DNA from 2 places in the Nocardia sp. XZ_19_369 genome. Region 1 is predicted to be linked to the other one. Evidence: riboswitches for the same ligand, from Rfam matches in the RefSeq annotation. Region 1 holds a riboswitch; the other holds the start of a gene.
What was found. A riboswitch is a leader RNA that binds a small molecule or an ion and turns the genes downstream of it on or off. The one in region 1 is predicted to bind thiamine pyrophosphate.

Region 1 (15,786 bases):
TACTTCCTGGCGAACGAACCGAAATCGACCGGGTATATGCAACTCCTGCGCGAGCGAACCCACAGGCAGAGCCGGTGGCTGGCCTTGCTGAAAGAACAGAAACTCGACGCCGTATTGCTACCGGTACTCGGCACCGAGCTCGTCGACCGGCCACCATTCGGCGACTACGGTCCGCAAGCGGGTATGGCGATGTCGCCACAGACCAACGATGCCAACTTCTGCGGATTGCCCGCGGTCGCTATTCCGGGCGAACGCAGCCCCGTCACCCAGCTGCCGGTAGGCGTGCAACTGATGGGCCCGCCCTACAGCGACGCACACCTGCTACAGATCGCCATCGACATCCAGGCGCAGACGAGTTACCACAAAGACAAGCCACCGTTGCCCTAGCCCCCGGATCCCCACATCACTCCAGTTTCGAACGTATGTTCGATACACTAGAGGAAGGTGGGTATCGGCCGAGAGCGAGGGGTCATGCGGGAGTCGTCCTCGGGATTGTGGAAACTGCTGGTCAGTGAGGTTGGGCTGCGGCACGGGTTCGGGTGCGGGGAGTCCGATGGGGAGTTCGTGCTCAGTGGTGCGGCGGGGGTTCGGATCGTGCTGCCGAGTACGCGGCTGGCGCGTCGGGTTGCTCGGGCGCCGCGGCAACTGTGGGCGGCGCTGGTCGGGGATCGGCTGGAGATGCAGATCGCGGATCTGACCGCGGGGCATCTCGAGATGGCGCGGCTGGAGTCGGTGCGGCCGCTGCTGCGGACCCGGCTCTGCTCGGCGCGCACGAAGGGGTTGATCAATGATGTGCGGCGATTGGTCGCGCCGGGGCTGCTGCAGCGGGTGCTGGTCGACTTCGGTGAGATCATGATTCCGGTGACCTATGCGGCTGCATTGCGTTGGGGTGCACAGGAATCCGACCTGTTCGAGATCGCCGAGCGCAACACCCGCGCGGAGGGTGGGCTCGATCTGATGGCCGCCGAGATCGACGGCATGGACGACGTCGATATGCAAATGCTCTACGGTGCTTCGGATTTCGTCACGGCGCACGTGCGCTGGCTCGACGACTATCCGGTCGTCGGCCCCTGGGGCGCACTGCTCGTCATTCCGGGGCACACCCACCTGCTCGTGCACCCGATCACCGGCCCCACCGTCTTCGCCGGAACCAGCCTGCTCGCCCAGCTGCTCGTCGCGGGCGAAGCCGAGTCGAGACCGGTCAGCCGCTCGATCTACTGGTGGCGCAACCGAATCACCGTCGACATCGCCGCGACCATCCGCGGCAGCGGCGACCGGATGGAAGTCGTCCCAGCCGATCACCTCGAGGCACTGCTGGCGATCATGCGACGGGACGGAAACGACCGGTTCCCGCGCACCTGAAGCGGTGTGCGGGAACCGGATGCGTTGCCGGACAGGCGAACCCGTCGAAGGACTACGAAACGACGGGCAGGTAGACCGCGTTACCGTTGTCTACGAACTCCGCGGACTTCGCCGCCATCCCGGCCTCGATCGCCTCGACATCGGTGAGCTGGTTACGCGCGGCGTACTCACGGACATCGGCGGAGATGCGCATCGAGCAGAACTTCGGACCGCACATGGAGCAGAAGTGCGCGGTCTTGGCGGGCTCGGCGGGCATGGTCTCGTCGTGGTACTCCCGGGCCGTGTCCGGATCCAGCGACAGCGCGAACTGATCGCGCCAGCGGAATTCGAAACGCGCCTTGGACAATTCGTCGTCGCGCTGCTGCGCGTGCGGGTGCCCCTTGGCCAGGTCGGCGGCGTGCGCGGCGATCTTGTAGGTGATCACGCCGACCTTGACGTCGTCGCGGTTGGGCAGCCCGAGATGTTCCTTCGGGGTCACGTAGCAGAGCATGGCCGTGCCCGCCTGCGCGATGATCGCGGCGCCGATCGCCGAGGTGATGTGGTCGTAGGCGGGTGCGATGTCGGTGGCGAGCGGGCCGAGGGTGTAGAACGGCGCCTCCTCGCACAGCTCCTCCTCCAGCCGCACGTTCTCCACGATCTTGTGCATCGGCACGTGCCCCGGGCCCTCGATCATCACCTGCACGCCATGGGATTTCGCGATCTTCGTCAGCTCGCCCAGCGTCCGCAGCTCGGCGAACTGCGCCTCGTCGTTGGCGTCGGCGATGGAGCCGGGGCGCAGGCCGTCACCGAGGGAGAAGGTCACGTCGTACTTCGCCAGGATGTCGCACAGCTCGGCGAAGTTGGTGTACAGGAACGACTCCTGGTGGTGCGCCAAACACCATGCGGCCATGATGGATCCGCCGCGCGAGACGATGCCGGTGACCCGCTTTGCGGTCAGCGGCACGTAGCGCAGCAGCACGCCCGCGTGCACGGTCATGTAGTCCACGCCCTGCTCGCACTGCTCGATCACGGTGTCGCGGTAGATCTCCCAGGTGAGCTTGGTCGGATCGCCGTTCACCTTCTCCAGCGCCTGGTAGATCGGCACGGTGCCGACCGGCACGGGGGAGTTGCGCAGGATCCACTCGCGGGTCTCGTGGATGTTCTTGCCGGTGGACAGGTCCATGATGGTGTCGGCGCCCCAGCGGGTGGCCCACACCATCTTCTCCACCTCCTCGGCGATGGAGGACGAGACGGCCGAGTTGCCGATGTTCGCATTGATCTTCACCAGGAACTTCTTGCCGATGATGGTCGGCTCCAGCTCCGGGTGCTTGTGGTTGGCCGGGATCACCGCGCGACCGAGGGCGACCTCGTCGCGGACCAGCTCGGGGGTGACACCCTCGCGGGCGGCGATGAACCGCATCTCGGGGGTGATGATGCCCCGCCTGGCCCAGGCGAGCTGGGTCGGCGGCCCGTCGACCTCGGGCTTGGCCCAGGTATCGCGGAGTTTCGGCAGACCCGACTCCAGGTCGATCTCCGCCGAGTCGTCGGTGTACGGACCTGAGGTGTCGTAGACGTCGAAGTGCTCACCGTTGGTCAGGTTCACCCGACGCACCGGGACGCGGAGCCCGTCGACCTCGTGATAGTGCTTGACGCTGCCTTCGATGGGTCCGGTGGTGACAGTGTCGACTGTCTCGGAGCCGTCTTTTGACGCAACAGATGCCATGATTTTTCCTCCCTACGCCGGCATTACCCGGTCAGGTTCATACGGTCGACGGCCCTAGCCGTCCTCTCAGCCCGCTGGTGCGAGCCCCCGTTGGCGTGTGAAATTTTCCAGCCCGACAGTACCTGCTGACCCTGAACGTCCGTCAGGTGATCGGTGGAAGACGCAGGTCGGCGCCGGTGGCATCGGTCCGGCGCCGGCCGTACCACCTCAGTCGGTCTTGCCGTTGTAGGCGTCGCGCATCTGCTGCAGGACGATCTTCCGCATCCCGAGCATGGCCTGCATGGCGCGGTTCACCGCTTCGCGATCGTCGCCGGTGACCAGCTCGGTGGCCTCGGCGGGCCAGATCTGCCACGGCACCCCGTATTTGTCGTTGAGCCAGCCGCATTCGATCTCCTTGCCGCCGTCGGCGAGCAGCGCCTCCCACAGCCGGTCGACCTCGTCCTGGCTTTCGCAGTTGACCAGCAGCGACATGGCATGGGTGTAGTTGTAGTCGCCGCCACCGTTGATGGCGGTGAACTGCTGTCCGTTGAGTTCGAAGTCGACGGTGATCGCCAGATCCGTCGGACGGTTGGTCGCCTCGGTGTGGTACTGGACGTGGGTGATCTTCGAGTCGGCGAACAGCGAACAGTAGAACTCGGCGGCTTCTTCTGCCTGGGTGTCGTACCAGAGGTTGGTGACGATCTTCTGCATGATGGTCCTCCCGGCCGGAGTTGATAGATATCTGTGCAGACGGGATGGGCGACCGGAATTCATCGCGGTGGAACGAGAAAAGCCTGCCCTCGACCGGTGGGTTCCGGTCGAGGGCAGGCTTCGCACGTTCTTACTAACGCTCGCGAGGGCCGATCGGGAATCCCAGCGCGCCGAAGGTGGCGTTCAGGTTGATCTCGATCTGCGTCAGCAGCGCGTTGAAATCGGCCAGCATGGACACGACATTCTCGGTTCGGCAGCCGAATTGATCGGGCGCGTTCGGCGCGAGCCGCGCCTTCAGCCAATTGAGCGTGTCGGCCATGCCGAGCGACGGCAGGCTCAAATGCTCGCTGAGATGGTCGCGCTTGTAGATCACCGATGCGCCACCGGCACACCACTGCTGGGACAGCCGGTCATTCGTCCATACCGGCACCGCCTCGTCGAACACACCTTGGTAGAGGAAGATCGGCGCGGTAGGGATGTTGCGGCCGAGCACCGTCGAGTCGAAGACTTCCTTGATCTCGGGCACCGCGAGGAATTCCGGAATCGGAATGGTCAGCAACCGCCCGTAGTCGACGAACATCTGGGTGAGCGCGTTGCGCGGCAGGCATTGGCGCTCGGTCTGGTCCATCAGCGCCCGGCCCTCCGGCTTCAGATACCGATCGGAGGCCTCCCGGAACTTCGGATAGGCCTTGCGCAGTGAGGAAATGCCGATGCCGATCAATGAGGAGAACATCGAGCCGTTCACATGCAGCAGCGACACCACATCCGACGTAGGAGCCCCGAGCGCAATACCTTTCACGTTCAGTTCGGGTGCGTAAGTCGGCTGCATTTCGGCCGCCCAACCCGAGCCCATACCGCCGCCCGAGTAGCCCCAGAACGCGACGGGGGTGTTTGCTCCGTCCAGCCCCAGCGGCTCGAAACGTTCGGCGGCACGGACGCCGTCGAGCGTCATGTAACCCGGCTCCTTGGGCACGGTGAGGTGGCCGTTGACACCCTCGTAGTCCGGGATGGAGACCGCCCAGCCTTGGCTGATCAACGCGGCCAGCCCGAGCAGTTCGCTCTGTGAATGGATGCCTTCGAGTCCGGCCAGCCCCGCGCCCTGCTGCAAGACGAACGACGGCGAGCAGTCCAGATTGGCGCTGTCGTAGTAGAACTGCAGCGATACCAGTGGCCGGGAGCGATTCGGATCGGCCAGCGCGGGGAGCACCACCGTGGTCACGGCGGCGGTGGGTTGTTCGTTCAGATCCGTAGTGCGATAAAGCAATTGCCAGGCCCGCACATTCACCGGAAGAACGGTCAGCGCCGCGAGACGTACCTCGCGGGATCGGAGAATGGCGCCAGGCTCCTGGGCTTCGAAGCCTTCGGGCGGTTGGTAGAACGAATCCTCGTGCGGGAGTGGGATTGCGGCGGCCTGCGTGGGAGTGACTGCGCCCGCGAGCAGCACGGCGGCCATGGCGAATGCCATGGTCACCAGCGCGGCTACCGTGCGCCCCGACCGGTGGATACGGTCGGTCCGATCCCCTGTGATCACTGACACGTGTGCGTCCTTCCTCATCATGTGACAGCGATTACAACATGAGAGCCTGTTATCAACAAGAACTCTTTCTAAAGCGCATCGAGCTATGGTCGAGGTATGACCCGCAGCAAATCCGCCGCGCGGCCTGCCGAGGGGCCGGCTCGCCGCCGGATCCGTGGACTCGACGCCGAACAGCGCAGCGCACAGCGGCGCAATCAATTGCTCGACGCGGCCACCGAACTGTTTGCCGAGCACAGCTATTCGGGAACATCGATCGAGCAGATCTGCCAGCGCGCGTATGTCGGAACCAAGGGGTTCTACGACCATTTCGATAGCAAGGAAGCGTGCTACATCGCACTGCTCGAACAACTCACCGCGCAGATCCAGCAACGGGTGATCGCCGGCGCCGCCGCGGCCGCCGACTTGGCCTGGCCGGAGCGCGCCGTGCCGGTGATCGAGGCGTTCGTGCACGCCATTGCCGACGACCCGCGCCTGGCCAAGGTGACTTTCGGTGAGGCGGGCGGCATCTCGCCCGCGGTGGAGCGGATGCGGCGCAGCAACCGGCGTTGGTCGGCAGCCTTCCTGGACCGGGTGTGGAGCGGCGAACCGGCCAGCGATGCCGGCGTGCAGCGGGCGCGACTGGCCTTGGCGCTGGCCACCATCGGCGGCATGTTCGAACTCGTCGCGGACTGGCTGCACCATCACGACGACGGCGGCGCCCCGGACGGCGTCGACACCCTCACCGAGGACCTGATCCGGTTCGTCACCGTGGTCAATGCCGGACGCGGAGCTGTTGCGGGACAATAGTTTACAAGCACGAAGCGGGGCGGTCCGATAGCTCGGACCGCCCCGCTTCGTGGTTCTGCCGCGGCGTTACTTGCCGCCCTTCGCCGAACCTGTCGAGATCGCGGTGAGCAGTTCGGTCAGCGCCTTGACCCAACCCGGGCAGGTCGGGTTGGTGTTGGACGTGCAACCGAGCTGCGAGGAGCCCGCCCCCGATCCGGAATCGGCGACCACGGCCGCGGTGGGCGCGGCGGAAGCCGACGCGACGCCGACGAACTGACCGGGGATGAGCAGCGCGCCGACGAGGACGGCACCAGCGAGTGAACGTTTCATAGATCCTTCTCCCACTTCCCGGCGGCGCCTCCTCCGCCTGGGCACGGTACCCGCCGGAAACTGTCGCGCGTAGCCCTCGATTCCGGGGTCAGTCGCGGCGGTGTGCGGGCCGGATCCGCCCCCTGACCTCGCCGAGACCGATGCGCCTGCCCTCGGGGCCCGGTGCGGACGCGGTGATGACCACCTCGTCGCCGTCCTCCAGGAAGGTGCGCTGCTGACCGTTCACCAGCACGGGTTCGCTACCGCCCCAGGAGAGTTCGATGAAGGACCCGCGCTGGTCGGGCTCCGGGCCGGAGATGGTGCCGGAGGCGTAGAGGTCGCCGGTGCGGGTGGCGGCGCCGTTCGCGGTGAGGTGGGCCAGCATCTGCGCGGGCGACCAGTACATCCGGGAGAACGGCGGGTGCGCGACCACCTCCCCGTTCCAGGACACCGTCAAGTCGATGTCGAGCCCCCACGGCTCCTTTTCTCGCAGGTAGGGCAGGGGTTCGGGGGATTGCTCGGGTGTCGATACCCGAGCGGATTGCAGCGCGGCCAGCGGCGTGACCCAGGGCGCGATCGAGGTCGCGAAGGACTTGCCGAGGAAGGGGCCGAGCGGCTGGTACTCCCACGCCTGGATATCGCGGGCGGACCAGTCGTTGACCAGTGCGACGCCGAACACCCGCTCGGCGAACTCGCCGGTCTCGATCGGATCGCCGAGTTCGGAACCGACACCGACCAGGAAGCCGAGCTCGGCCTCGATGTCCAGGCGCCGGGACGGACCGAAATCCGGTGTGCCCGAATCGGTCCGGCGCTGGCCGGACGGACGGATCACCTCGGTGCCGGACACCACCACGGTGCCTGCCCGCCCGTGGTAGCCGACCGGCAGATGCCGCCAATTCGGCAGCAGCGGTTCGCTGTCCGGCCGGAACAGGCGGCCGAGGTTCGTCGCGTGGTCGATGCTGGCGTAGAAGTCGACGTAGTCGCCGATCGCCACCGGCAGTCCGAGGTTTACCTCGGACACCGCATGTACTGCGGCGCTGTCGATTTCATTGCCGACCAGTTCGCGGATGCGTTCGCGCACCGCACGCCAATGGTCCGGACCCCGCGCCATGAGGGCGGCCAGGCTCGGTTCGGCGAACTCCGGATCGCCCAGTGCCGCAGCGAGATCGATGACCGAGTCGCCCAAACGTGTGCCGACGCGGTAGTTCTGGCCGTCCGGGGCGAACACCCCGTAGGGCAGGTTGTCCGCACCGAAAAGGGAATCGTCGGGTACTTCGACGCGAGTCTTCACGCGGGCCCCCGTCCGGACCAGGTCCACGCGTACGCCGGGTCTTCGCAGGCGAGGGCGCCTTCGCCGAGTTCCAGCGGCCGGAAGGTGTCGACCATGACCGCGAGTTCGTCGAAGTAGTCGAGTCCGATGCTGCGCTCGTAGGCGCCGGGCTGCGGGCCGTGCGCGTAGCCGCCGGGATGCACCGACACCGAACCCTGCGCGATGCCGGATCCCTTGCGCGCCTCGTAGTTTCCGCCGCAGTAGAACATGATCTCGTCGGAGTCGACGTTGGAGTGGTAGTACGGCACCGGGATGGACAGCGGGTGATAGTCCACCTTGCGCGGCACGAAATTGCAGACCACGAAGTTGATCCCCTCGAAGGCTTGATGCGCCGGCGGCGGCTGGTGGATGCGGCCGGTGATCGGTTCGAAATCGCTGATGTTGAAGGTGATCGGATACAGGCAGCCGTCCCAGCCGACCACGTCGAACGGGTGGGTGGCGTACAGCAGCCGGGTACCGACGACCTTGCCGCCGGGGCGGTGCTTGACCAGCACCTCCACGTCGGTGCCGGTCGCGGTCAGGATCTCCGCCGGGCCGTGCAGGTCGCGCTCGCAGTAGGGCGCGTGCTCGAGCAACTGGCCGAACTTCGACAGGTACCGCTTCGGCGGGGTGATGTGGCTCGAAGCCTCGATCACATACGCGCGCAAGGGTTCCGGACCGGTCGGCAGCCAGCGGTGGGTGGTCGCGCGCGGGATGAGCACCTGGTCGCCCTGGCGCGCGGGCAACGGGCCGAAGACCGTTTCGACTACCGCGGCACCGGATTCCACGTAGACCAGCTCGTCGCCGATCGCGTTGCGGTACAGCGGTGAGCTGCCCTTCGCCACGACATAGGAGATGCGCACATCGGCGTTGCCGAGCAGCAGCCGTCGTCCGGTCACCGCGTCGGTCCTGGCCGGGGTGTCGTCGGGGAACAACTCGGGCAACCGCAGATGCCGGTGCCGCAGTGGATGATTCGGGGTGGTGGACTGATCGGGCAGCTCCCACACCGTCGAGTCGACGATCGCGGGCGGCAGCCCACGGTGGTACAGCAGCGAGGAATCGCCGGAGAAACCCTCCTCGCCCATCAGCTCTTCGTAATAGAGCTGCCCCTGCTCGTCCCGATGTTGCGTATGCCGTTTCGGCGGCACCGCTCCTACTTGTCGATAGAACGCCATGACCGCACCTCCTGCCTGGCTTGTGGTCTGGTTCAACTGGTCCCCATCGTAGTGATGGGCGCGCGGGCGCAGTGGCGGAATCCGCCCCCGTCAGCGCGGATTCTGCCGGAACATCGGGGGATCGGGAGGCATTTCGCCTAGCTGTTCAGAAAGTTGCTGGCAATTTGTCAGGCGTGACGCAGGGCGCGGTAGACCGCTGCGCCGACGAAGGCGCCGAGATCCTGCGCCGTCCAGCCGCCCTCGCCGGCCAGCAGTGTGCGCACCGCGCCTTCACCGGCCGACACCCACAGCTCCACCAGTACCGGCAGCTTGCGTTCGGCGTCTTCGGTGCCCCAGGCGCGCAGGGTCGGGCGCAGCAGGGTGCTGCAGCGTTCGATGGCGAGGGCACGCCCGCGGCCGAACGAATCCGCAACGGCCGGATCGGGATTGCCGTACAGCAGGCGCCAGGCGTCGGGCCGCGCGGCGGCCTTCTCCAGCAGTGCGCGGAAGCCCTCGATGAACACGGTTTCGCCCGCGTCCACGTCGCGGCGGCGCATCACGCCGAGCAGGTCGTCGACCAGGTAGCTCTCTTCGCGCTGGATCAGCGCTTCGATCAGTTCGACGCGGTCGGCGAAGCAGGCGTAGACCACCGGCCGGGTCACGTTCATCCGTTCGGCGATGGCGGCCATGGTGATCGCCGCGATGCCGTGCTCCACGGCGATGGCCAGCGCGGTGTCGAGCACCTGCGGACGGCGGCGTTCCGGGCCGAGGTGCGGCGCTCGCTGCCGCGGTCGCACGGCCGAATCGCTACCCATGAGCACAACATAGCAGCGCATGTTGCGGAGTTCTCGCTGGTCCCGCGCCTGTAGATCAACTTCCTACACAAGTGAATGTTAATGCTACAGTCGTGCATGAAGTCGGTAGGCTAGTGCCGACTGTCTTTGTCGAGCGACCTGCACGCGGGTGCGAGCGCTATGCCACAGCCGAGGAGTCAGCGATGACCGAAACCCTGTTCAACCCGAAGACCTGCGAATTCACCGAGTTCGACGCCGAGACCCGCCGGTTGCTGCGCGCGACCGTCGATTGGTTCGAGACCCGCGGCAAAGCGGTGCTCAAGCAGGAGGATCGGGATCGGGTCTGGTACGCGGAGTTCCTCGATTTCGTGAAGCGCGAGGCGGTCTTCGCGACTTTCCTCACACCGGCGGCCGAGGCGGACGGCGATCCGAACAAGCGCTGGGACACCGCGCGGATCGCGATGATGAGCAAGATCCTCGGCTTCTACTCCATGCAGTACTGGTACGTCTGGCAGGTCAGCATTCTCGGCCTCGGCCCGATCTGGCAGAGCGACAACGCGGCGGCCAAGCGACGCGCCGCCGCCCTGCTGGCCTCCGGCGAGATCTTCGCCTTCGGCCTGTCCGAGAAGGAGCACGGCGCTGACGTCTACTCCACCGACATGATGGTCGCGCCGCAGCCCGGCGGCGGCTACCTGGCCACCGGCGCCAAGCACTACATCGGCAACGGCAATCAGGCCGCGCTGGTCTCGGTTTTCGGCCGGCGCTCCGACAAGCCGATCATCGACAGCTCGAAGGCACTGGAAAGCAAACCGACACAGCAGGATTACGAGGGCTACCTGTTCTTCCTGGCGGACAGCCAGCACGAGAACTACCACCTGCGCGGCAATGTCGTGGACAGCCAGATGTACGTGGCGGCCTTCGATCTGGAGAACTACCCCGTTGCCGAAGAAGACATCCTGCATCGCGGTGAAGCGGCCTTCCACGCGGCGATGAACACCGTCAACGTCGGCAAGTTCAATCTCGGCTTCGGTGCCGTCGGCGCCTGCGAGCACGCCTACTACGAGGCCGTGACGCACGCCGAGAACCGAATCCTGTTCGGGCACAAGGTGACCGAGTTCCCGCAGGTGCAGTCACTGCTGACCGACTCGTACGCGCGGCTGATGGCGATGAAGCTCTACAGCGAGCGGGCCATCGATTACATGCGCTCCGCCTCCCCGGAAGACCGGCGTTACTTGCTGTTCAACGCGATCGAGAAGATGACCGTCACCCGGCAGGGGCAGCGGATCATCGAGGATCTCGCCGATGTGATCGCGGCGCGCGGTTTCGAGAAGGACATGTACTTCCCGATCGCGATGCTCGGCCTGTTCGGACTGCCCCGGCTCGAAGGCACCGTGCACGTGAACATGGCGCTGTCGCTGAAGTTCATGGCCAACTACATGTTCCACCCCGCCGATGCCGGGCTGGCCGCACTGCGTTTGCTGCCCGGCGCGGGCGCCGCACCGAAGAGCGCGGTCCGCGCCGTCTCGGGTGCACTCAGCTGGTCGAGTCGCAAGCTCGCCCCCCGTGCGGGCGCCGCGATCCCGAAACTGCGCACCGAACTGGCCGGCGCCGCCTACGCTCCGGTACCGACCCGCCGCGACCCCGCCGACGACGAATTCCTCTTCCGCCAGGGACCCAGCAGCGGCCTCGGCCGCATCCGCTTCAGCGACTGGCGCCAGGTCTTCGAAAAGTTCACCCACATACCGAATGTCGCCGTCTTCCTGGACCAGGCCCTGGCCTTCCAAACCCTGCTCGCCGCCGCATCCCCCACCGCCACCCAGCAACGCGACGTCGACTTCCTCTTCGCACTCGGCGAACTCTTCACCGCCCTCCCCTACGCCCAACTGGTCCTCGAACAAGCCGAGATCGAACACACCGACCCGGCCCTACTCGACCAAATCTTCGACAATTTCGTCCGCGAGTTCGCCAAGAACGCCCTCACCCTGCACACCAAGCCCGCCGCAACCAAGTCCCAGCAAACCCGAGCCCTCGACCTCATCCGCCGCCCGATCGCCGATCGCGGTCGCTTCGATCAAGTATTGGCCCAGGCCAGATCCCTCGCGGGAACCTACGAAATGAACCCGTAAACGTAGGCTGTCACTCATGGTCCAGTACCTCGGCGTTGCTGCGACGTGCATCCGGAGAGACCAACGTTGTTGTCGGTCACTGCCGGTACTGTTTTGCTATGACCGCTGTCGAGGAGCCTCTTATGGCAACTGAGTCTCTGATGACCACCGAGGAGTTCGAAGAACTCGCTCGGGCGGCCGATCGTATCGCGGAGGGTGTGAAACTCGAGTTTATCGACGGACAGCTGGGGGCAAAGGCAATGCCGGATGGGGATCACGATCGGATCATCCAGTGGTTGATCCGAGTTTTCATGATGTTCCGTCCTGAATTGTTTTTGACCCCGGAGCGGGGCCTGAAGATCGAGCGGTACCGGAAGGGCCGTGCTCGTCCAGATGGCGCGCTGGCGGACGCTGACGCATTTGTCGGCCAAGGCGAGTGGGCTGATCCCGAGCCGGTTCTCTTGGTAGCCGAGGTGACTTCCGGTGATCAAGACACTGAGCGTCGCGATCGTCAGGAGAAGCCACGGGCGTACGCGGAGACCGGGATACCTGTGTACCTCTTGATCGATCGAGATTCATGTGAGGTGACGGTCCACAGTAGGCCTCGCGGAAGCCGATACGAGGAAGTCCTGAAGGTGCCGTTCGGCGCCACCGTCAAACTCCCCGACCCGGTGAACGTCGCCCTCGATACGGAGCCGTTGAAGGCTTGGGTGCGTTGAGTTGCCCGCCTAGACGGTGAATTCGGCGATTACCGGGGCGTGGTCGCTGGGGCCCTTGCCTTTTCGTTCCTCGCGGTCGACGAAGGCGTCTTTGGTGGTGGCGGCGAGGGTGGGGGAGGCGAGGATGAAGTCGATGCGCATGCCCTCTTTGCGGGGGAAGCGGAGTTGGGTGTAGTCCCAGTAGGTGTAGACGCCGGGGCCGGGGGCGAAGGGGCGCATGACGTCGGCGAAGCCGGTGTCGAGGAAGGCTTGGAAGGCGTCGCGTTCGGGTTGGGAGGTGTGCGTCTTGTGGATGAACAGCTCGGGGGCCCAGACGTCGTCGTCGGTGGGGGCGATGTTCCAGTCGCCGACCAGGGCGATCTTCGCCTGCGGGTCGTCGGCGAGCCAGCGGGCACCGCTTTCTCGCAGCGCGGCAAGCCATTCCAGCTTGTAGGCGTAGTGCGGGTCGGCGAGGGCGCGGCCGTTGGGTACGTACAGGCTCCACACCCGGACACCACCGCAGGTGGCGCCGAGCGCGCGCGACTCGACGACGGGTGCGCTGATCAGCGATTCACCGGCCTCCTTGTCGAAGCCGGGCTGGTTCGGGAAGGCGAGCTCGACGTCGGTCAACCCGACCCGGGAGACGATCGCAACCCCGTTCCACTGGTTGATGCCGAGATGGGCGACCTCGTACCCGAGTTCGTCGAACCGCTCGAACGGGAACTGGTCGTCGCGGCACTTGGTCTCTTGGATGGCCAGCACATCGATGTCCTGGCGGTCCAGGAACTCCGCAACCCGATCGAGCCGGGAGCGGATCGAATTGACGTTCCAGGTGGCGAGACGCACAGCTGCCTTCCTTGATGCGGGTCTTATTCCGTTCTACCGCAGGTCGGCAGTACGGGCGAGCGCGGCAGGCGCCGCATAGCGATACATGTGGTGTTCGACGAAACCGAGCTCGCGATAGAGAGCGATGGCAGCACTGTTGCCTTGCTCGACCTGAAGGTACGCGTGCGTCGCGCCGCGCCCGTGACCCCACCGGATCAGCTCGGCACACACCAGCGAACCGAGCCCTTTCCTGCGGTGCTCCGCACCCACCGCGACACAGGTGAGCCCGACCCAGCGGCGCCCGTCCGGCGCGGTGGTGAGCGCACCACGCCCGATCGCGATCGGCGTCGGCACGCCCAGCGAGGCGAACCCGAGTTCACCGTCGCGCACCGCGGTCAGCACCTCGACATTCGGTTCCGGCGTCGAAAGTCGCTGCGGCGTCACCGCTTCGCCCTCGAAACGGTTCAACGCCAACCAGGCGTCGTCCGGCGCGGCGGCGATCCGCACCATCGACGGGCCCTGCGGCAGCACGAAATTCGCGATGTCGATGGCCAGCACGACGGTCTCGCGCCAGCTGTCCCACCCCGGCGGGATGGGCGCGAGCCGGTCGGGCAGCGCGAGCAGCAGCGGCAGGCCGTGCGCGGTGTACCACTCGCCGACCCGATGGATGGCGTCCGGCGTCAGCACCGTGGGCCTGTCGGAACTACCCAGTGGCAGCGCGGAATTGGCGCGTCCGGTGTACCCGTGCCCGGCCCGCACGAACCACCCGTCGATCCAGGTCTGCTCGACCCCGGGCCAGGCGTCCGCCGCCGCGGCCTCCAGCGACCTGATCTCCTTGGTCCGAATCGGCCTGGGCCCCACCGCTTTCAGGGCGACCACCCGGTCCGGGGTCACCGAGACGGTCCGCCCGTCGGCGGCGCGCACGGTCGGCGGATCCAGCGAGATCAGTTCACCGATCACATCGGTGAGTGGTTGTGGATAACCCGCGGGCAACCGGTAGCGCAGCACGACTCGACGGCCGAGCGGGATCTGCGGATAGGTGCCGTCCTGGTCAGTCGTCATGGCCGAACGGATCCGCGACGGTCCCGGGGATCCAGCTGAGTCCCGGTGTGCCCCAACCGTTGCGCTTGATCGCCTTCTTCGCCGCACGGGCGTTGCGCCCGATCAGCACGTCGACGTAGAGGAAACCGTCCAGGTGGCCGACCTCGTGCTGCAGCATGCGGGCGAAGAACCCCTTGCCCTCGATCTCCACCGGCGCACCGTGCTCGTCGGTGCCGGTGACCTTCGCCCACTCAGCGCGTCCGGTCGGGTACTGCTCGCCGGGCACCGAGAGGCAGCCCTCTTCGTCGTCGTCGGGGTCCGGCATGGTCTCCGGGATCGCCGAGGTCTCCAGCGCCGGGTTGATCACCGCGCCGCGGCGCCTGCTCGCGGTGCCGTCGGGCGCGACGTCGGGGCAGTCGTAGACGAACAGCCGCAGCGGCACACCGACCTGATTGGCGGCCAGGCCGACACCGTGCGCGGCGTCGAGGGTTTCGTACATGTCCGCGATGAGCTCGGCCAGTTCCTCCGGTGACTGGGTGACCTGCTCGGTCGGGTTGTGCAGAACCGGGTCGCCGACGATCACGATCGGGAGGATAGCCATGAACACAATTATTGCCGCGCCGCTGGGCCGCCGGCCGTGCGGGGGCGGCAACCTTCCCGCGACACGCTTACCGGCAGGTAGCGAACACGCCGCGCCGTACCCCTGGCTATCCCACGGTCTCGTGGTTGAATGATCCGCGACGTACAAGCACCATTTTTCGTCTGGTGGTAACTCGGCGAGGGAGCAAGATGGACGGCGCAGCGGCACGGAATCTTTCCGCGATCCAGGGCGACCCTTCCGCGAGCGACGATGTCACGGCAGCGGAATCGACGGGCGACGGCGACAATCTCAGCCGTCGCGAACACGACATCCTGGCCTTCGAGCGCCAGTGGTGGAAGTACGCGGGGGCCAAGGAAGAAGCCATCCGGGAGCTGTTCGGCATGTCGCCTACCCGGTATTACCAGGTGCTTAATGCTGTTGTGGATCGGCAGGAGGCGCTCGCCGCCGACCCGATGCTGGTCAAGCGGCTGCGCCGGTTGCGAGCGAGCAGGCAAAAAGCCAGGGCCGCGCGACGGCTCGGATTCCAGGTATGACCGGGCTAGGCTCGAGTAGGTGAGCTACCCGAATCCCACCTCCGGTGGGCCGCCATTGCGAGCGTTGGCGATGGTGTTGATTTCACTGGCCATTGTGTTCGGTGGACTGGGTGCGATGTCGCTGTCGAAGTCCGATGTGGACAACGCGGGATCCGAACAGTCGGCGTCGGCGACTTCCGTCCCGCAAGCCCCGGCCCCCACCGCGGCCGTCAAGCCGACCACCGCCGCGCCGACCTCGGCCGACGCACCCACCTCGTCCAGCACGGTGCCGCCGTCGTCCACGACCGCGCCGCCGACCACCACCCCGGCGCCGACCACCCCCACCGGTGCCGCGGCCAAGTCCGTTCCGGTGCGCGTGCTC
Region 2 (15,786 bases), on a different contig from region 1:
GAGCAGTAGCGAAGGCCCGTTCGACGCCTACCTCGCGACCGGCATCGGGCCGACGCCCATGGTGTGGATCTACGAGTCGCAGTACGTGGACGCCAGTGTGCGCGGGCAGATCAAGCCGGACATGACCATGCTGTACCCGTCGCCGACCATTCTGTCCCGGCACACCCTGGTGCCGTTCGGCGAGTCGGGCGACCGGCTCGGCCGCCTGCTGTCCACCGACCCGGGCCTGCAACGCCTCGCCGCCGAGCACGGCTTCCGCACCGGCGCGGCCGACCAGTTCGCCGAAGTGACGGCCGCGCACAACATCCCGGTGGCCAAGGACGTGCTCGATGTGATCACCACCCCCACCTACGACACCCTGGAACGGCTGCTCGACGGAGTCACCAAGTCCTACAACTGATCTGACCTGCCCGAAACACCATGCCGGACAGCGAGTGCCGGGCGCCCCGTTTCGGAGGAGAAGATCAGGGCATCCCTGTCGCATCAGATACCGGCCGACCAGCCGGTTTCGCGGCGTGAGGTAGCAGCATGACAGTGGATGGCCCGTACGAGATTCCCCCGCTCGACGACGCGGCGGACATCTCCCGGACGACGGCGCCGCAGCCGGGTGAGACATTGGCCGATACCCGGAACTGGGCCGGCTTCGGCATGTTGTTCATCGGCGTGCTGCTCGCCGTCGCCGCTGCCGTGGTGGCGCTGTGGGGCTTCGGTGCGGCAGCCCTGGTCGTCACGATCTTCGCCGTGGTGACGGTGCTCGCGGGCGTGGCACTGGTGGCTGTCGAGCAGGTACGTCGGCGCGCGCGCAACACCGCGGCGCCGGGGGAGGCGCCCGCCTGGCAGGCCGTCGTCCCGCCGGGCTCCTGAACCGCAGTCGGTCCATTCCCATTGCGCACGCGGCGATTCCGTCGAGTACACAGCCGAGTCCGAATATGACCTGCCCGTGCAGGCGGCGGTCGCGGTCGCGGGATCTACGGCCTATCGCACCGAGTTGCCCGGTGCGATAGGCCGATCGGATCAGGACTGGCCGAGCATGCCCCGCATCGTGTCGATTTCCGCGCGCTGGCTGTCGATGATGCTGCGGGCCAACGCCTTCGACTCGTCGTTCGTGCCCTGGGCGAGCTCGGTCTCGGCCATGGCGACCGCGCCGGTGTGGTGCTCGATCATCATGGTCAGCCACTGTCGGTCGAAGTCCGGGCCGGACGCGGCCTGCAGGGCGTTCATCTGATCGGGGTTCATCATGCCCGGCATGGTGTGGCCGCCGTGGCCGCTACCTGCGGTCGGGGCGGGCTTGCCGAAGCTTTGCAGCAGCGTGGTGATCTGCTGCATCTCCGGCGCCTGGGCCTGCTCCACCTTGGCGGCCAGCGCCAGCAACTCCTGGTTCTGGCTGTGGCTCGGCACCAACTTCGCCATGTCGACCGCCTGCGCGTGATGCGGGTACATCATCTGCAGGAAGGTGACGTCGGCGTCGTTGAAGTCGGTGCGGGCCGCCGGTGCGCTCGACGCGGCGGGCGCGCTGCTCGACGAGCTGTGCTGCATGCCGGACATGTCGTCGTTGTCGCTACAACCCGCGAGAACGAGGGCGGCGGCAGCGGTGCTCGCGGCGAGGACGGTGCTGATTCGGGTACGGCTGATGACCATGGTTGTGCTCCTTGGGAATTGCGCGTGACTGGGTTTCGGGCAGGGCAACGCCGACGACCGTCGAAAACGGTCGCCGCAGAGCTGTCAGATCCGCAGAATCGACAATTCGGCCAGGGTGAGCACGGTCCACGGCGGTGGCCGTTCCCGCCGTGGTCGCCGATGACGTAGCCGCGCAACATCGTTGCCCGGCCGGTCGAGAGCCATTCGATACAGCAGCACCAGTGCGAACAGCAGCGCGGCAGCGGCGAGGATGAACACGCAACCGTGCATCCCGCCGTGGCTGCCGCCGCATCCGTCGTCCGCGCAATCCATATCCGGCGCAGTGTGTTCGCCGAGGGATGCGGCGACCGGCTGGGCGACGGTCGGCATCGCGGTGAGATCGGTGGCTTGTTCGTGACCGTGGTCGACCGCGTCGTGCCGGTCGGCGAACACCACGGTCGCCATCGGCACCGCAGGCAGTTGGACGGTACGGCTCTCACTTGCCATCGAGTCATGGTCGAAGCCGGCCGCACCGGCGTGACTCGGCATCGCGAACACCACCGCATGCATGACGACGATCCCGGCGAGCAGCACCAGCACACCGAGCGCCCGGGCGAGCCCGGTGACGCGGAGTGCAGGATGCCGTTCGACCACGCGGCCAGTGTAATGACGGCGGCCCGGTAGATGGCAATACCCCCTGGCCGTACGGGTACTACTGGCTGGCGACGTCGATGACCAGCCGGGTCGGGTTGGTCAGCGTGGTAACCGCGAACCCGGGCCGGTCACCGTTGATGCCGATGAACGACTGGGTGGTGCCCTCGAACACGGTGGTGCGATAGACCCCCGCGATGCCGGGCGCGCTCGGTTCGGTCGCGGGATCGGGTCCCGCGTACGGCGTCTCGGCGCTGTCGAACGGGTACGCCGAGCCGAGGATCTGCACCTCGAGGATCGACTTGCCTGCTACCTCGATCGGCTTGCCGCTGCCGTCCTGCACGGCGCGGTCGGTGTACTGCACGATCCAGCCGGGGGTGCCCGTGCCGCCGAGGTCGTAGACCACCCGGTCGAAGCCGGGCTGGTGGCCGATCCGAATGCCGGTGACGGTCAGGCCCGCGTCGCCGGACGCCGTGCCCCGCTTGGGTGTGGTGTCGCGCGGGGCGGTCGGCGCTTCGGCCAGGGTGCCCGTGGTGGAGGTGCTCGGCGTAGTCGTGTTCGCGGTGGTTCCGGCGTCGTCGCCGCAGCCCGCGAGCAATGCCGTCACCGCGACGATGGTCAACACCATCCTGTTACGCATGGGGCTGATGGTAAACGCTGGACGGGGCGTCGCGCGGGATTTGCGGGTTTCTCGATGTTTGCCATCCGATGGTCCCGCGGGTGAACCGGTCGCGGGCCTGCCTCGTAGTTGTGGATGACCGGACGCGAATCGCGCGTCATCGATCGATCCGGAGGATCTGAAAAATGCTGTCGACCAAGCGCTTCCAGCGAGCCGCGCTGCCATTCGCCGCTGCCTCGGTGATTCTCGCTGGTTTGCTCAGTGCGTGCGGAAACGCCGACACGGCGAAGCCCGAGGCATCGGCGGCGCCGACCCCGGCGGTGTCGACCTCGGCCACGGCTGCGGCCGGTGCGCCGCAGAACCAGGCGCCGGCCAAGACGCAGGACTGGCTGAAGATCTACAGCGGAACGGCGCCGACCGGCACGAATGCCGTGCAACTCCGCCTCGCGGACAATAGCGCTGTCGGAGAGCACGTTACGGCCGCCGACCGCGCGCTGTACCGATTCGACAAGGACACCGCGCAGCCGCCCACCTCGACTTGCGCGGGCGATTGCGCCGCGAAATGGCCGCCGCTGATCGCGCAGCGCGGCCAGGCCGTGTACGCGGCGGGCGTCGACCCGCAACTCGTCGGCTTCATCGAACGTGCTGATGGCGCATGCCAAATCACCATCGCGGGGTGGCCGGTCTACTTCTTCGCCAAGGATGCGAAGCCGGGCGACCTGCTCGGCCAAGGCGTCGGTGGGGTCTGGCACGCGGTGACCGCGACGGGTGGCAAGGCGGGCGCCAACTGAGCCGGATCGGTTGGGACGCTGCGCCTTCCAGTCGATTGATCGGAGCACACGGGGTGCGCCGAAACCGGTTAGCCGGGGCCGATGTGACGTTGGGGCAACGATCTAGCACACTTGAGGCGTGGCAGCCATCGAGGACGTTCTGAGCCGACTGCGGCGGTATCCAGATGTGGAGGCATTAAACCTCTACGCTGTAGATGCCGCCGATCGGCTGATCCTCGATGTCGCCGACGAGGCGCTCGCCAGCAACGATAGCGGAAAGATAGCCATAGTCGGCGACGCGTACGGCGCGCTGACCATCGGCGCGGTGACCGCCCACGACCTGCGCGGGGTCCGTGTGCACCAGGATCTGCTCACCGGCGAACTCGCCCTGGCCAACAATGCCCGCGCGCTCGGCCTCACCGACCGCTACACCGCGTATCCGCTCGGCCGCGAGCTGCTCGCCGATGTCCGGGTGGTGCTGCTGCGGCTGCCGCGGGCGCTGGCCGGGCTGGCCGAGGTCGCCGACGCCATCGCGCGCTACGCCGATCCCGAGGTGATAGTGGTCGCGGGTGGCCGGGACAAGTATCTGACGAAGTCGATGAACGACGTGCTGGCCCAGTCGTTTTCCGAGGTCCGGGCCAGCCGTGGCCGGCAGAAGTCGCGCACCCTGCTGGTCAGCGGCCCGAAGCCGGTCGGCGACCCGCCGTTCCCGGTGCGCGACCGGCTCGACGACCTCGATCTCGACGTGGTCGCGCACGGTGCCGCCTTCTCCGGCGCCCGGCTCGACATCGGCACCCGGTTCCTACTGGAGCACCTGAAGTGGATGAAGCCCGATGCGCGCGAGGCGATCGACCTCGGGTGCGGCACCGGGATACTGGCCGTAAAGCTGGCCAAGGCCCGGCCCGCCCTCAAGGTGCTCGGCACCGATCAGTCGGCGGCCGCGGTGGCCTCGGCCAGGGCGACGGTGGCGGTCAACGGGGTTGCGGACCGGGTGACGGTGGTGCGCGACGACGCGATGTCCTCGGCCGCCGACAACAGTGCCGACCTGGTGCTGTGCAATCCGCCCTTCCACGTCGGCGCCGCCGTGCACACCGGGTCGGCGATCAAGATGTTCGCCGAGACCGGCCGCGTGCTTCGGCCCGGCGGCGAGCTGTGGACGGTGTTCAATTCGCATCTGAACTACCGTGGCGTGATCGAGCGCATGGTCGGGCGCACCGAGGTAGTCGGTCGCAACCGCAAATTCACAGTCACTCGATCCGTGCGTGGCCTACACGACGCGCAGCAGCGGTAGAGTCCGTTTTGTCCGCCTGCGCGCCGTTCTTTTCGGGAACTAGCGCCGGGCAGTAAACGTTGTACCCAGCAGTTGGATATCGAGCGCGAGCTCGACGAACAGCGGCAACGACCAGAAAGGGACGCAGGTGCGTAGCACAAGCAATCCGGTTTTCCGAAACTTGCCCAAGCAAGAGGGCAATGGCTACGCCAACTTCGGCTCAGGCGTGGCCGGGGCGGGCCAGTTGGGGCAGCAGTACGGACAGCCGTACCAGCAGCCGCAGCCGTACCAGCAGGCGCCGGGCACCACCCGGGCGATGACCATCGACGACGTGGTGACCAAGACCGCCATCACGCTGGGTGTGCTCGCGCTGTCGGCCATCGTCTCCTACGGCTTCAGCAACGCGGACCCCTCGCTGGCGAAATGGTTCGTCATCGGCGGCGGCCTGATCGGCCTGGTGCTCGTCCTCGTCGCGACCTTCGCCAACAAGATGGACAACCCGGCTCTGGTGCTGTCCTACGCGGTGTTCGAGGGTCTGTTCGTCGGCGCGCTGTCGTTCATGTTCACCGACATCAGCTTCGGCGGCGTCGGCGGCAGCGGCATGATCGCGCAGGCGGTGCTGGGCACCTTCGGTGTCTTCGCAGGCATGCTCGTCGTCTACAAGACCGGTGCCATCCGCGTCACGCCGCGCTTCACCCGGATGATCGTCGGCGCCATGATCGGCGTGCTGGTCCTGGTGATCGGCAACCTGGTCGCCGGCTTCTTCATCTCCGGTGGCCTCGGCCTGCGTGACGGTGGCCCGATCGCCATCATCTTCAGCCTGGTGGTCATCGCGATCGCCGCGTTCAGCTTCCTGCTCGACTTCGACGCCGCCGATCAGCTGATCCGCGCGCAGGCGCCGGAGAAGGCGGCCTGGGGCGTCGCCCTCGGCCTGACCGTCACCCTGGTCTGGCTGTACGTCGAGATCCTGCGCCTGCTGAGCTACTTCAACAACGACTAGTACCAAGCGGTTTCGACCGCCTCAGCTGACAACGGGTGGTTGCCGGAAACGGCAACCACCCGTTTTGCGTCCCGAGACAGCAGAGGGCGGTCACCACTCGGGTGACCGCCCTCTTCTGTGTACTAGCTATCTCAGCTCAGCCGCTCGATGACCATTGCCATACCCTGGCCGCCGCCGACGCACATGGTCTCCAGACCGAACTGCTTGTCGTGGGTCTGCAGGTTGTTGATCAGCGTGGTGGTGATGCGGGCACCGGTCATGCCGAACGGGTGGCCCAGCGCGATGGCGCCACCGGAGACGTTCAGCTTGTCCTCATCGATCTTCAGCTCGCGGGCCGAGCCGAGCACCTGCACCGCGAACGCCTCGTTGATCTCGACCAGGTCGATATCGTCGATCGACTTGCCCGCCAGGGCCAGTGCGCGCTTGCACGCCTCGATCGGGCCGAGGCCCATGATCTCGGGGGACAGACCCGAGACACCGGTGGACACGATGCGGGCCAGCGGGGTCAGGCCGAGTTCCTTGGCCTTGGTGTCGCTCATGATGACCAGCGCGGCGGCGCCGTCGTTGAGCGGACAGCAGTTGCCCGCGGTGATCGTGCCGTCGGGACGGAACACCGGCTTCAGCTTGCTGACCGCCTCGTAGGTGACACCGGCGCGCGGGCCGTCGTCCTTGGACACGACGGAGCCGTCGGGCAGCGTGACCGGGGTGATCTCGCGCTCGAAGAAGCCGTTCTTGATGGCTTCCTCGGCCCGGTTCTGCGACCGGACGCCCCAGTGGTCCTGCTCCTCACGGGTGATCCCGGTGAAGCCTGCGACGTTCTCCGCGGTTTGGCCCATCGCGATGTAGGCGTCGGGGATGAGGCCGTCTTCGCGCGGGTCGTGCCAGACGCCCGCGCCGCCCTCGGCGGTCTTCGCGGTGCGCGCCTGCGCGTCGGCGAAGAGCGGGTTCTGCGTGTTCGGCCAGCTGTCGGCGGAGCCGTTCTTGTACCGGGACACCGTCTCGACACCCGCAGAGATGAAGATGTTGCCCTCGCCCGCCTTGATCGCGTGGAAGGCCATCCGGGTGGACTGCAGCGACGACGCGCAGTAGCGGTGCACGGTGGTGCCGGGCACCAGGTCGTAGCCGAGCTGGACCGCGACGATCCGGGCCATGTTGAAGCCGGACTCGCCACCGGGGGAACCGCAGCCGAGGATCAGGTCATCGATCTGGTTGGGGTCCAGGGCAGGTACCTTGTCGAGCGCCGCGCGGACGATCTGGGTGGTCAAATCGTCGGGCCGCATGTCGACCAGCGATCCCTTGGCCGCCCGGCCGATGGGGGAGCGGGCGGTCGAGACGATGACAGCCTCAGGCATGAGGACTCCTTTGTCTGAAGGAACGTGCGAACCGCGGTTGTTACTCGCGGGTTCCTATCGAATCTACGTCGCGCCCCAGGGGACTGGCAGCCGGGGTCGCCTCGCCCAACGCCTCGAGCAGGACCGGAAGTAACTGGGCCGCGGCCAGCTCGTAACCGGCGGCCGAGGGGTGGAAACCGTCGGCGGCGAAAAGGAGTTCGGGCTGAGCGCGGAACTCGGGAGCGAGCAGATAACCCATCGGCACCGGACGGCCGCCGGCGACGGCGGTGGCCACCGTCTGCGCCTTGGCCAGCCGGACGCTCCAGTTGTGCACCACCGTGCGCAGCGGCTGCGGAATCGCGGTCACCGTGCCGAGATTCGGGCAGGTGCCGACCACCACCACGCTGTCGGCCCGGCGCAGTCGCGCGACCGCGGCGGCCAGCCTGCGCGCGGAGGCGCGCACCGAGTGCTTCTTGGTGATGTCGTTGGCGCCGATCAGGATCACCGCGGCGTCCGGCGGCGGACCGGCCACGAACATGGCGTCCACCTGACCGGACAGGCCCTTGGAGGTGGCGCCGGAGATCGCCTTGGTGCTCAATCGAATTCGCTGTCCGGTAGCCAGCGCCAGGCCACGGGCCAGGCGGACGCCGGGCACCTCGTCGGCGACCACGCAGCCGACACCGGCCGCGGTGGAGTCACCGAAGACCATCAGGTGCAGGTCCGCGTGCTTGCCGGTGCGCCAGCGTTCCGGCGTCAGGCAGCCCGCCGTGTAGATCCCGTCGGCTTCCGGTGGTTTCGAGGTGTCGCGGCCGATCACGCCACGCGCCGCGCCTGCCTGCGCCATCAATAGTCGAGAGGCCGCCCACCATGCGGTGCCCGCGCCGGAACCGGCCAAGACTGTTGCGGCACCGGTCACCGCGGCCGTACGCCAGCCGATGCGTGGTGCGTTCACACAAGAAAATGTACCGACTTCACGCAGTCGGGGCAGCCGGAGCGGGAACCTGGAACCAGCCGCGGGCGGGAATGTTCGCGTGGTCGGTGGTGACGGTGACCTCGACCAAGCCAGGGCCGGTGTCCTGGAGCAGTGAATACTGCATGCTGCCGTAGAGGCCGGACACGATCGTCTCGTCGTAGCTGCCGACCGCGCCGGTGCTGGTGTTGCGCCAGGCCACGGTGGTGCGCACCTCGCACAGCGGGGCCAGCGGATAGTCGCCCGGCCCGATGCCCGCCACGGGCAGCGCGCGCATATTGAGAATCGCCCGGCCCGGCCACGCCGGGCCGACATCGGCCCAGGTCCGGATGGTGGTGCCGCACCAGCCGCCGTAGGCGAGCGTGGGCACCTGCGGGAATTCGATGGTCACTGCGTTCGCCTGCGCGCCCGGTCCGGCCAGCGCGGCGAGTGCCGCTCCGGCCAGCACAACGCCGGCCTTGGCGATGTTCGGCTGCTTCATGGTTCGGATCCTAAATGGGCGTTTGCTGGAATCCCGGTTTGTCGAGCCGGAGGGGCTTGCGCGTGGCGTGCGCGAACTCACACCGGGACCATCTGGAACTATGGGTCGCATGCGCATCGCCGACCATGTAGTGGACCTCATCGGCAATACGCCGCTGGTCCGGTTGAACTCTGTTGTAGGCCCGAACGCCGGACTGGTGGCGGCCAAGATCGAATACCTGAATCCGGGTGGTAGCTCCAAAGATCGGATCGCGGTCAAGATGATCGACGCGGCCGAGCAGTCCGGGGCGCTGAAGCCCGGCGGCACCATCGTCGAACCCACCTCCGGCAACACCGGTGTCGGCCTGGCGCTGGTCGCCCAGCAGCGCGGCTACCACTGTGTCTTCGTCTGCCCGGACAAGGTGAGCGAGGACAAGCGCAACGTGTTGCGCGCCTACGGCGCCGACGTCGTGGTGTGCCCGACCGCCGTCGCGCCGGAGGACCCGGCCAGCTACTACAGCGTCTCCAACCGCCTGGTCGGCGAGATCGACGGAGCCTGGAAGCCGGACCAGTACTCCAACCCCGGCGGCCCGGACAGCCACTACGAGACCACCGGTCCGGAGATCTGGCGGGACACCGAAGGCAAGGTCACCCACTTCGTCGCGGGCGTCGGCACCGGCGGCACCATCACCGGCGTCGGCCGCTACCTCAAGGAGGTGTCCGGCGGCCAGGTCAAGATCATCGGCGCCGACCCGGAGGGCTCGGTGTACTCCGGCGGCACCGGACGGCCGTACCTGGTCGAGGGTGTCGGCGAAGACTTCTGGCCCTCCGCCTACGACCCGGCGATCCCGGACGAGATCATCGCGGTCTCGGACGCGGACTCCTTCGACATGACCCGCCGCCTCGCCCGCGAGGAAGGGCTGCTGGTCGGCGGCTCGTGCGGCATGGCCGTGGTCGCGGCCATCGAGGTCGCCAAGCGTGAGCCCGACGCGGTCGTGGTGGTGCTGTTGCCCGACGGCGGCCGCGGCTACCTGTCGAAGATCTTCAACGACCAGTGGATGAGTTCCTACGGCTTCCTGCGCGAGCGCCTCGACGGCAGCACGGTCGAACCGCTGGTCGGCGACGTGCTGCGCGGCAAGTCCGGCGAACTGCCCGACCTGGTGCACACCCACCCGTCGGAAACCCTGCGCGACGCCATCGAGATCCTGCGCGAGTACGGGGTGTCGCAGATGCCGGTGGTCGGTGCCGAGCCGCCGGTGATGGCGGGCGAGGTCGCGGGCAGCGTGTCCGAGCGCGATCTGCTCTCCGCGGTGTTCGAAGGCCGTGCGCACCTGACGGATTCGGTCGGCAAGCACATGAGCCCGTCGTTCCCGCTGATCGGTGCCGGCGAGCCGATCTCGGCGGCGACCAAGGCGTTGTCGGACACCGACGCGCTGATGGTCGTCGAAGAGGGCAAGCCCGTCGGCGTCATCACCCGCCACGACCTGTTGGGCTTCCTCAGCATCGGCACCCTCGGCCACTAACGCGGTTTCGCGCATACCTTTTGATTTCCCGCACACCGAATCGCATGCGATTCCTTGTGCGGGAAATCAAGGCAGGTGCGGCTATTCGAGTCGGGCGCGCAGGGCCAGCGCGTCGCGGGGCGCCATGACTTTGGCGTCGTTGTCGAAGTAGCAGTAGACGTCGTGGCCGGCGGACCAGGTGCGGATCTTGGCGGCCCACATGTCCAGGCCTTCATCGGTGTATCCGCTGACGTAGAGCTCGTCGTGACCGTGCAGCCGGATGTAGACGAAGTCGGCGGTCACCTCCTCCATCAGCGGGTATTTGCCTGCGGCATCGGCGATTACGAGTGCGATCTGGTGTTTGGTCAGCAGCTCGGTGAACTCCGGCGTGACGAAGCTGGGATGGCGGATCTCCAGCGCGTGCCGCAGCGGCTGGTCGGCGTCGGTGGTCGTGAACGCCGGATCCACCCGATGGTCGTGCCGTTTCGCGATCTCGACGGCGTGCGTGGTGCTGCGGGGTAGGTGGGTGAAGAAGGTGCCGAGCAGCTCCGGATCGAACTGGAAGTTCGGCGGCAGCTGCCAGAGGATGGGGCCGAGTTTCGGGCCCAGCGCCAGCAGCCCGGAGGCGAGAAAGTTCGCCAGCAGCTCGTCACCGTCGCGCAGGCGCTTCATGTGCGTGATGAATCTGCTGCCCTTCACCGCGAACACGAAGTCGTCCGGCGTCTGGCTCGACCAGTTCTGATAACTCGACGGACGCTGCAGCGCGTAGAAGGAGCCGTTGATCTCGACGCTGTTCAGCTGCTCGGACAGGTATGCGAGCTCGCGCTTCTGCGTGACGCCCTTCGGATAAAAGACGCCACGCCACGGCGGATACACCCAGCCCGAGGTGCCGATCCGGATCTCACCCATGACTCCATCGTGGCAGCCGGGGCCACCGGCTAGCCGGATTTGCCGACCGCGGCCCGCTCTTTCCGCAGCGTCGCAACCCGGCCGACAACCCACGCGACCAGCATCGCGGCCAGGAACGACAGCAGCGACGCACTCATCCACGCCTGCTTGGTGAAGTGCAGCTGCTCCTGCACATCCACCCAGAAGTCGGTCCACACACCGGCATCGCCCGGGTTGATGAGCTGATAGACCGAGAGCCCGGCCAGCCAAGCGGCGATCATTCCCCAGCGCGGCGGGGCATCTTCGGCGGTGTTCCACTCGCCCTTCGCGCGCAGGAAGAAGTCGGCGACCAGCACCCCGAGCAGCGGCACGAACACCGAGCCGATCAGGCCGAGGAAGGCGAAGTAGTTCGCCATGTTCAGCTGCAGCGCGAGCAGCGTGATCAACGCGCCCAGACCGATCGACAGGATCCGCCGGTCGATGCGCGGCGCGAGATTCTGGATCGAGAGCGCCGTGGAGTACACGTTGGCGAAGGACTGATCGGCCTCGCGCAAGACGAACACGAAGAAGAACAGCCCGCCGAGACTCACCTGGAGGAACGGCGAGTACTGGCCGTCGCCGGTGGCCCGGGCCAGCGCGAACAACCCGAGGGTGTAGGCGACGATCTGGGTGATCGCGTAGGCCCCGCTGGCCGCGCCGAACGCCGTGCCGGTGCTGCGCGAGTGCCGGGTGTAGTCGGCCGCGACCGGCATCCAGGAGATGGAGACCGCGAGCGCGGCGTCGGTGGCGATCCAGAAGAGGTTCCAGTCGGCGCCGAACGGGCCGCTGCCGTGCGGGCCCGGATTGGCCGACAGGTCAGGCAATCCGGTGCGGAAGAACTGGATATAAAACCAGACCAGCGCGATCACCACGCCGATCGTGACGAACCGGCGCAGCAGCCGCACTGAGCCGAGCGGCCAGATGGTCAGCGCCGTGGTCAGCACGCCCGCGGCCACCACATAGAGCCAGTGCGGGCCGCCGCCGAACAGCTCGTCGGCCGCGTCACCGATGACGATCAATTCGAAGGTGCCCCAGCCGATCAGCTGGGCGATGTTCAACACGGTGGGCAGATAACTGAGTTTCGCGCCGAACAGGCCGCGCAGCAGCACCATCGCGGGCTTGCCGGTCTTGGCGCCCGGCACGGCGGCCAGGCCGAGCATCAGCCCGCCGACGACGGTGCCGACGATCATCGCGAGGATGCCCGCGGAGATGGAGATCTGCGGTACGCCATCGGAATTCGGTGCCAGCACGGTGTACGCGCCGGAGAAGGCGATGAGGCTGACACCCAGGTTTGCCCAGAATGCGCTCTGGTCCCAGAAGGACAGCACCTTCGGGGCGGGCTCATCGAGGGTGAAGGGGGCCTCGTGCCGTTCGGAGTTGTGCAGGGTCGATGCAGACATGCCCGAAACGCTCTTCCTACGCCGGCATTACCCGGACAGGTTCATGCGGTCGGCGAAGCGCTGGGGTCCGCCCTCTCAGCCCGGCCGTGCCCGAGCTCCCGCGGTGGGGGTGGTTCGGGCGAATAGTACACGTGGCAACTCGGCGGTCACGGGGCTGCGCGCTCGGACGGCGGTGAGCTTCGAGTTCGCTCGAGTGTTTATCCGTCTTATATGGGGTAGTACGAAAAAGGGATGCAGGCGCGCTAATGTCCGCCCTGAGCAGGGAATTGGCCGTGTGCGTTCAGGATCACACCAGCTGTTAACCCTGATAACGGAGATGTAACGGTCTGTTCACTAGTCACCGCGAGGATTACTAGGTATGACGCGCAGGCAAGTGATCGGATGGGTAGCTCTGCTGGCCTCGGTGCTTGCCGGGGCGACGTTACTCGATCGCGTGCATTTTCCGGCGCCGCAAATGATTCTAGCGATCGTCGTCGGTGGGGCCCTGGCGTTGGCCGGGAAGTTGCCCGCTCCGATGCCGCGGCAGCTCTCGTGCGGTGTGCAGTCCATGCTCGGGGTGCTGATGGGCAGTTACCTGGAGATCTCGCTGCTGTCGAGTATCGGGATGGCGCTGGTGCCGGTACTGGCCGTCACGGTGGCGACGCTGCTGATCAGCCTGCTGGTCGCGGTGGTGTTCGCCCGGTTCGCCCACGTGGAATTGCCGACCGCGACGCTCGGACTGCTGGCCGGCGGTTCCGCGGCCGTGGTCGCGGTGGCCGACGATATGGACGCCGATCCGCGGCAGGTGGCGTTCATGCAGTACCTGCGGGTCGCGCTGGTCGCGGTCAGCGCGCCCGCCCTCGGCGCGTTGCTGAACAACAGTGGCGAGGGCCTGGTCACCGAGCACGCGACGCTCGGCGCCGCGGTCACCAATCCTGATCTGCCGTACTGGATGATCGTCGGGCGCGGCGATCAGGTCGCCGGGTTGTCCATCGCGGTGATGCTGTGCGTGCTCGGCACCAAAGTGGGCAAGCGGCTCAACCTGCCGAGCCCCGCGCTGATCGGGCCGATGCTGATGACCGCGGTACTCACCGCGCTGGGCGTCAGCCACGGGTACGCGCCGACGAATCTGTTCAAGGATCTGCTGTTCGTGCTCATCGGTTTCGAGGTGGGCACCCGCTTCACCAAGCCGGTCGTGCGCGAGATGGCCCGGATGATCCCCGGCATGACGGTCACCATCGTCGCGCTGTCCGCCATCGTCGCGGGCCTCGCCTTCACCGTCGCCACCTTCGTCGACCTCCAGCTGTCCGACATCTACCTGGCCACCACGCCGGGCGGCATCAACGCCGTGCTGGCCACCGCCGAGTCGATGGATGCCAACCTGCCGTTGATCACCTGTGTGCAGAGCATGCGACTGCTGCTCATGGTGTTGATGCTGCCGCTGCTGGCGAAGGCGATGCGGTGGTTTTCGGCACGGCAAATGGCGATGCCGGAACCCAAGCTAGCGGTCTGACCCGGCCTGGGCGGACACTTTCGCGCGCCGTAACGCGGTTTTCGGCGCGGTGCGGCGATAACTGTCCATTCAGGCCGGGTTCCCGTGCGCCACTACGCCTTCCGGACCGCGCCGACGATGAGATCGGTCCATTCATCGGCCAGCGAGGCCAGGCGATACCACGCCGCGTGGACCCGATCGTCGGACACCTTTTCGGCGGTGTGCAGCAGATGGCTGGCGTGCGCGTGTGCCGCGGCCATCCGATCGACGGTGGCGCCGAGGGATCCGGTGCGCAGGTGCTCGGTGCACCCGCGACGAGGCACCTGAGTGGCCACCCACTTATCGATGGCGGCGACCAATTCGGCTCGGCGGCAGTCGATTCCCGCGGCCGCGAGCGGATTGCCGTGGCGCTGCCGGTGCAGGGTGGCCAATGTGCGGGCCCAGCCGATCAAGGGGTGGTCGGTATTCGGATCGCCTTGGCTACTGGTGAAAGCGGCGACCAGCTCGCGCTGATCCGGCAGTGACCGAGCGGTGCCGCCGAGGCCGGGCAGGGCGTGATCACGCACGAACATCGCGGGCTCCCAGCGGGCGGCGCGTCGCGGCGCGGTCGACCGGCCATCGGCCGATGGGGTCGGCGGTCTGTGTGTTCATCGTGCTCCTCCGGGTGACGTCAGGCGGGAGGCATTGCCCTGATGCCGGATCCGGGGATAAGCGTGCGCCACCCACCTCGGCGTGTCGGTGACATCGAGATGGCACAGCGATGACAGGTCGTAACAATCTTCTCCGCATCGCGTCGGGCCGCATTGTGAGGAAGACCGACCAGTTCGGGGCGGTCGACTATGGACAGTACGGGCCCGCGTGCCGCAGCGGTGAGTAGTCGCGCCGAATGACTCAATGTGGCAAATTATCTGCAAACGAATGGTTCGAGTTATGCGGCAGGGGTATAACCGGCATTGAAGCAGCCTCGGCAAACGCCATGGCGTAATCGGATAGCGAAGGGATGGGCATGTACACCTCCAGTTTGGCTATCGATTTCCAGAAGGGGTTCTCGGACGCGTGGAGTTCGGTGGCCACGTTCGTCCCCAAGCTGGCCGGATTCATCGTCATCTTGCTCATCGGCTGGATCGTCGCGAAGGTCGTGTCGACGATCGTGGACAAGGTGCTCGACCGGCTCGGCTTCGACCGCCTGGTCGAGCGTGGCGGGCTCAAGCAGATGATGTCGCGCAGCCGCTACGACGCCTCCGATCTGCTGGCGAAGCTGGCCTACTACGCGATCCTGCTGATCGCGCTGCAGCTCGGCTTCGGCGTCTTCGGTCCGAATCCGGTGAGCGATCTGCTCGACGGCATCGTCTCCTGGCTGCCGAAGGCTGCGGTCGCGATCATCATCGTGGTCATTGCGGGTGCCATCGCCTCCGCGGTGCGTGACCTGGTCGGCAACATGCTCGGCGGGCTGTCCTACGGCGCGATGATCGGCCGGATCGCCGCGGTGTTCATCTGGGGTGTCGGCATCGTCGCCGCGCTGAACCAGATCGGGGTGGCCATGTCGGTCACCATGCCGATCCTGATCACCGTGCTGGCCACCATCGGCGGCATCCTGGTGGTCGGTGTCGGCGGCGGCATGGTTCGCCCGATGCAGCAGCGCTGGGAGAACTGGCTGAGCGGGCTGGAAGAGGAGATGCCCGCGGTCAAGGGGCACGCCGAGGCCTACTCGCGCGGTCGTGAGGATGCCTCCCGGGAGCAGCTGTGGATGGATCAGCAGGCCACCCGTGGCCAGCATGCGCAGCAACAGCAGTGGGATC

Region 2: linked by a shared signal. The riboswitch ahead of IBX18_RS27940 (cytosine permease) and the one ahead of thiC (phosphomethylpyrimidine synthase ThiC) in region 1 are both predicted to bind thiamine pyrophosphate.

Annotation. Positions count from the first base shown of each region.
Region 1 is NZ_JACVED010000001.1:511,593-527,378, reverse strand. Features, by position in the region: gene IBX18_RS02480 (amidase) at 1-387, shown strand, start outside; gene IBX18_RS02475 (hypothetical protein) at 445-1,362, shown strand; gene thiC (phosphomethylpyrimidine synthase ThiC) at 1,415-3,064, opposite strand; TPP riboswitch at 3,058-3,165, opposite strand; gene IBX18_RS02465 (VOC family protein) at 3,272-3,754, opposite strand; gene IBX18_RS02460 (lipase family protein) at 3,888-5,291, opposite strand; gene IBX18_RS02455 (TetR/AcrR family transcriptional regulator) at 5,388-6,077, shown strand; gene IBX18_RS02450 (hypothetical protein) at 6,144-6,386, opposite strand; gene fahA (fumarylacetoacetase) at 6,475-7,656, opposite strand; gene IBX18_RS02440 (homogentisate 1,2-dioxygenase) at 7,653-8,849, opposite strand; gene IBX18_RS02435 (TetR/AcrR family transcriptional regulator) at 9,017-9,643, opposite strand; gene IBX18_RS02430 (acyl-CoA dehydrogenase family protein) at 9,826-11,748, shown strand; gene IBX18_RS02425 (Uma2 family endonuclease) at 11,847-12,446, shown strand; gene IBX18_RS02420 (exodeoxyribonuclease III) at 12,456-13,271, opposite strand; gene IBX18_RS02415 (GNAT family N-acetyltransferase) at 13,305-14,312, opposite strand; gene IBX18_RS02410 (peptide deformylase) at 14,302-14,892, opposite strand; gene IBX18_RS02405 (DUF3263 domain-containing protein) at 15,081-15,425, shown strand; gene IBX18_RS02400 (LytR C-terminal domain-containing protein) at 15,445-15,786, shown strand, end outside.
Region 2 is NZ_JACVED010000007.1:573,052-588,837, reverse strand. Features, by position in the region: gene IBX18_RS28005 (three-helix bundle dimerization domain-containing protein) at 1-400, shown strand, start outside; gene IBX18_RS28000 (hypothetical protein) at 529-864, shown strand; gene IBX18_RS27995 (DUF305 domain-containing protein) at 1,015-1,638, opposite strand; gene IBX18_RS27990 (DUF6153 family protein) at 1,723-2,271, opposite strand; gene IBX18_RS27985 (hypothetical protein) at 2,330-2,908, opposite strand; gene IBX18_RS27980 (hypothetical protein) at 3,073-3,678, shown strand; gene IBX18_RS27975 (methyltransferase) at 3,797-4,948, shown strand; gene IBX18_RS27970 (Bax inhibitor-1/YccA family protein) at 5,076-5,927, shown strand; gene IBX18_RS27965 (acetyl-CoA C-acetyltransferase) at 6,059-7,279, opposite strand; gene IBX18_RS27960 (SGNH/GDSL hydrolase family protein) at 7,320-8,210, opposite strand; gene IBX18_RS27955 (hypothetical protein) at 8,230-8,709, opposite strand; gene IBX18_RS27950 (cystathionine beta-synthase) at 8,819-10,210, shown strand; gene IBX18_RS27945 (DUF72 domain-containing protein) at 10,292-11,098, opposite strand; gene IBX18_RS27940 (cytosine permease) at 11,128-12,516, opposite strand; TPP riboswitch at 12,513-12,628, opposite strand; gene IBX18_RS27935 (AbrB family transcriptional regulator) at 12,875-14,008, shown strand; gene IBX18_RS27930 (DUF4254 domain-containing protein) at 14,101-14,559, opposite strand; gene IBX18_RS27925 (hypothetical protein) at 14,994-15,786, shown strand, end outside.